Regions from separate parts of the Kineococcus sp. AC630 genome, predicted to be linked through region 2. Evidence: predicted binding sites of a transcription regulator. Region 2 holds the regulator's gene; the other holds the start of a gene.

Region 1 (2,201 bases), on a different contig from region 2:
CGCGTCTTCGAACGCGAGCGCGCGGCGCTGGACGCGCTCGAGGACGGCACGATCTCGGCCGGCGACGTCGTCGTCATCCGCTACGAAGGCCCCAAGGGTGGCCCCGGGATGCGCGAGATGCTCGCCATCACCGGCGCGATCAAGGGCGCCGGCCTCGGCAAGGACGTCCTGCTGATGACCGACGGCCGCTTCTCCGGCGGGACCACCGGCCTCTGCGTCGGCCACGTGGCCCCCGAGGCCGTCGACGCCGGCCCCATCGCCTTCGTGCGCGACGGCGACCGGATCCGCCTCGACGTCGCGGGCAAGACCCTCGAGGTCCTGGTCTCCGACGAGGAGCTCGAGGCCCGTCGCGAAGGCTGGGAGCCGCTGCCCCCCGTGTTCAAGCGCGGGGTGCTGGCCAAGTACGCCAAGCAGGTCCAGTCCGCCTCCCTCGGCGCCGTCTGCCTCTGACCTCAGGGTGCGGCCGGGTGGGATCGTTGCCTCCGCGGTGACGTCCTGCGGGATCGTTGCCTCCACGAAGGCGTCTAGTGACACCGTGGAGGCAACGATCCCCCCGCCGCGACCGCACGAGCCGGTAGACCGTCCAACTCGTGGACCACGTGTCCACGATGTGAGACGCAGCGATCCCGTGGCTGACATCTCCCCACGCAGGGGCTACCTTCGGCACATGCGGTTCCTCGTAGCCATCGGACAGCGCGCCGGCTGACCAGTTCGGCCGAGCGCGCGACCCCTCACACGCCTTCCCTGGCTGAGGGGTCTTTTTGCGTCCGGCGGACCGATCTGCCGGGCGTCCGGGACTGAACGACGACCGTGAACGGCACCGCCCGAGGAGGACACCAGAGATGCCAGAGCAGCTGCCACTGGACCCGAAGCTCCCCGTCGCCAAGCTCACCGGCGCGCAGAGCCTCATCCGTTCGCTCGAGGCGGTAGGGGTCGAGGTCGTCTTCGGTCTGCCCGGGGGCGCGATCCTGCCCGCCTACGACCCGCTGATGGACTCCCCGCACGTCCGGCACATCCTCGTCCGCCACGAGCAGGGCGCCGGCCACGCGGCCGAGGGGTACGCGGTCGCCACCGGCAAGGTCGGCGTCTGCATGGCGACTTCCGGCCCGGGAGCGACCAACCTCGTCACCCCGATCGCCGACGCGAACATGGACTCCGTCCCGATGGTCGCGATCACCGGGCAGGTCGCCGCCAAGGCCATCGGCACCGACGCGTTCCAGGAAGCCGACATCGCCGGCATCACCATCCCGATCACCAAGCACAACTACCTGGTGACCGATCCGGCCGACATCCCCCGCGTCATCGCCGAGGCCTTCCACCTCGCCGCCACCGGCCGGCCCGGCCCGGTCCTCGTCGACGTCGCCAAGTCCGCGCTGACCGCGACGACGTCCTTCGCCTGGCCCGAGACGATCGACCTGCCCGGCTACCGCCCGGTGACGCGGCCGCACGGCAAGCAGATCCGCGAGGCCGCCCGGCTCATCGCCGCGGCCGAGCGCCCCGTCCTCTACGTCGGCGGTGGCGTCATCAAGGCCGACGCCTCCGCGGAGCTCGCCGCGCTGGCCGACCTCACCGGCATCCCGGCGGTCACGACGCTGATGGCGCGCGGTGCGCTGCCCGACTCGCACCCGAACAACCTGGGCATGCCCGGGATGCACGGGACGGTCGCGGCCGTGACGGCGCTGCAGAAGTCCGACCTGCTCATCACCCTCGGCGCGCGCTTCGACGACCGCGTCACCGGCGACCTGCCGAGCTTCGCCCCGCACGCCAAGGTCATCCACGCCGACATCGACCCGGCCGAGATCGGCAAGAACCGCGCCGTCGACGTCCCGATCGTGGGCGACGCCCGGCTCGTCATCGCCGAGCTCACCACGGCCGTGGCCGCCGAGTTCGAGAACGGGCGCGCCGACCTCACGGCCTGGACCGAACTCACCCAGTCCTGGAAGACGACGTACCCGCTGGGCTACACCGAGTCCGACGACGGCACCCTCGCCCCGCAGCACGTCATCGCCCGGATCGGGGCCATCGCCGGTCCCGAGGCGATCTACGTCTCCGGGGTCGGGCAGCACCAGATGTGGTCGGCGCAGTTCGTCCAGTACGAGAACCCGCGCACGTGGCTGAACTCCGGCGGACTGGGCACCATGGGCTACGCCGTCCCCGCAGCGATGGGCGCCAAGGTCGGCAAGCCGGACACCGTGGTGTGG
Region 2 (2,201 bases):
ATGCGGGTGCCCGTGTCGACGCCACCGGGGATGCGGATGGTCAGCGGGCGGCGGGCGCGGATGCGGCCCTCACCGGAGCACTCCAGGCACGGCGAGGGCAGCACGGTGCCGAAGCCGCGGCAGGTGGGGCAGGGCGCGCTGGTCATGACCTGGCCGAGCAGCGAGCGGACGACGCGCTGCACCGAGCCCTGGCCGTGGCAGATGTCGCAGGTCTGGGGGCTGGTCCCCGGCTGGCAGCAGGAGCCCTGGCACGTCGTGCACAGCACGGCGGTGTCGACCTGGATGGAGCGTTCGCCGCCGAACGCCGCCTCGGCGAGGTCGACGTCGACGCGGATGAGCGCGTCCTGGCCGCGTTGGGTGCGGCTGGCGGGAGCTCCCGCCCGACCGCCCCCGCCGCCCTGGCCGAAGAACGCGTCCATGATGTCGGAGAAGCCGAACCCCTGGCCGAAGCCGGCTCCGCCGCCGCCGGGCATGGACCCGCCGCGGTCGTAGGAGGCGCGCTTGTCGGGGTTGGAGAGCGTCTCGTAGGCCTGCGAGACCTCCTTGAACTGCTCTCCCGCGTCGGGGTTCACGTCCGGGTGGAGCTTGCGCGCGAGCTTGCGGTAGGCGCGCTTGATCTCCTCCGCCGAGGCGTCGCGGGAGACGCCGAGGACGTCGTAGTAGTCGCTCACGAGGTCGTGGTTCTCCTGTCGGTCTTCATCACGGGGCCGAGCTTCACTGGGACAGGATGCGGGAGACGTAGCGTGACACCGCACGCACCGCTGCCATCGTCGTCGGGTAGTCCATGCGGGTCGGCCCGAGCACGCCGAGGCGGGCGACGACGGTGTCCGGGCCCGTGCCGTAGCCGCTGGTCACGACGGAGGTGCCGTCGAGACCGAGGTGCAGGTTCTCGGCGCCGATCCGCACGGTGAGACCGCCGCGGTCGGCGTCCTCGGTCAGCTCCTGGACGAGGCGCAGGAGGACGACGTGCTCCTCGAGGGCCTCCAGGACGCTGCCGAGGGAGGTGCTGAGGTCGGCGCCGGACTTCACGAGGTTCGCGGTCCCGGCGATGACGACGCGTTCCTCCAGCCCTGCGGTGAGGCAGTCGCCCAGGGCGACGGCGACCTCCGCGGCGACGGCGAGGTCGCCGGGCGGGGTCTGCTGGACGAGGTCGGTGAGGTCGTCGCGGGCGTCGCGCAGCCGTTTGCCGACGACCCCGGCGTTGACGCGGGTGCGCAGGGCGGCGAGCTGGACGCCGAGGGACTCCGGGTCGGCGGCGGAGCGGACGTCGAGGACGCGCTGCTCGACGCGACCGGAGTCGGTGATGAGCACCAGCAGCGCGCTGCGCCCGCCGACGGGGACGAGCTCGACGTGGCGGACGGCGGCGCGCGAGAGCGAGGGGTACTGCACGACGGCGGCCTGGCGGGTGATCTGCGCCAGCAGCCGGACGGTGCGGTCGACGATGTCGTCGACGTCGTCGGCCCCTTCGAGGAAGGTCTGGATCGCCCGCTTCTCGGCCGGCGTCATGGGCTTGACGTTGGCGAGGCGGTCGACGAAGAGGCGGTAGCCCTTGTCCGTGGGGATGCGTCCGGCGCTGGTGTGGGGCTGGGTGATGTACCCCTCCTCCTCCAGCACGGCCATGTCGTTGCGGATGGTGGCCGGGGAGACGCCGAGCTGGTGACGCTCGACGAGCATCTTGGAGCCGACGGGTTCGTGGCTGGACACGTAGTCCTCGACGATGGCGCGGAGCACCGCGAGCCTGCGGTCGTCGCTCATCCCGTCCCCTCTCCCCACTGGCACTCGTGTCGTGCGAGTGCCAAGTCTAGGCCGTCACCGCACGGCCGCGCCTCCCCCGTCGACCACACGGGTCTGGTTAGCGTTCCGCGCGTGACCCGTTACGAAGACCGGTACGGCGGCGACGTGCTGTCCTCCGACCCGCACGCCCGCACGAACCCGAAGCCCGTGCACCGCGACGAACCCGCCGTGCACGGCCTGGTCGTGGAGGACGTGGAGACCGGCTGGGTCGGAGCCGTCGTCCGGGTGGAGAAGAGCGGTGGTGTCCACGTCGTCGTCCTCGAGGACGGTCGCGGGCGCACCCGGACCTTCCCGCTGGGCCCGGGGTTCTGGGTCGAGGGGCAGCCCGTGCGTCTCGTCGCACCGAAGGCCGCGGCCCCCGTGCGGGCCACCCGCACGGCCAGCGGTTCGGTGGCCGTGGCCGGGGT

The links. The regulator HrcA, encoded in region 2, represses chaperone genes, less so after heat shock. The targets are predictions, from matches to a motif close to GNTNGCACTCGGNNNNNCCGAGTGCNANC.
Region 1: the regulator HrcA is predicted to act here: its motif matches at 679-707, upstream of AC0I8G_RS20460 (acetolactate synthase large subunit).

What each region holds. Positions count from the first base shown of each region.
Region 1 is NZ_CEEDMJ010000021.1:74,429-76,629, reverse strand. It holds gene ilvD (dihydroxy-acid dehydratase) at 1-450, shown strand, start outside; gene AC0I8G_RS20460 (acetolactate synthase large subunit) at 843-2,201, shown strand, end outside.
Region 2 is NZ_CEEDMJ010000009.1:31,224-33,424, forward strand. It holds gene dnaJ (molecular chaperone DnaJ) at 1-671, opposite strand, end outside; gene hrcA (heat-inducible transcriptional repressor HrcA) at 715-1,755, opposite strand; gene AC0I8G_RS11115 (DUF3097 domain-containing protein) at 1,867-2,201, shown strand, end outside.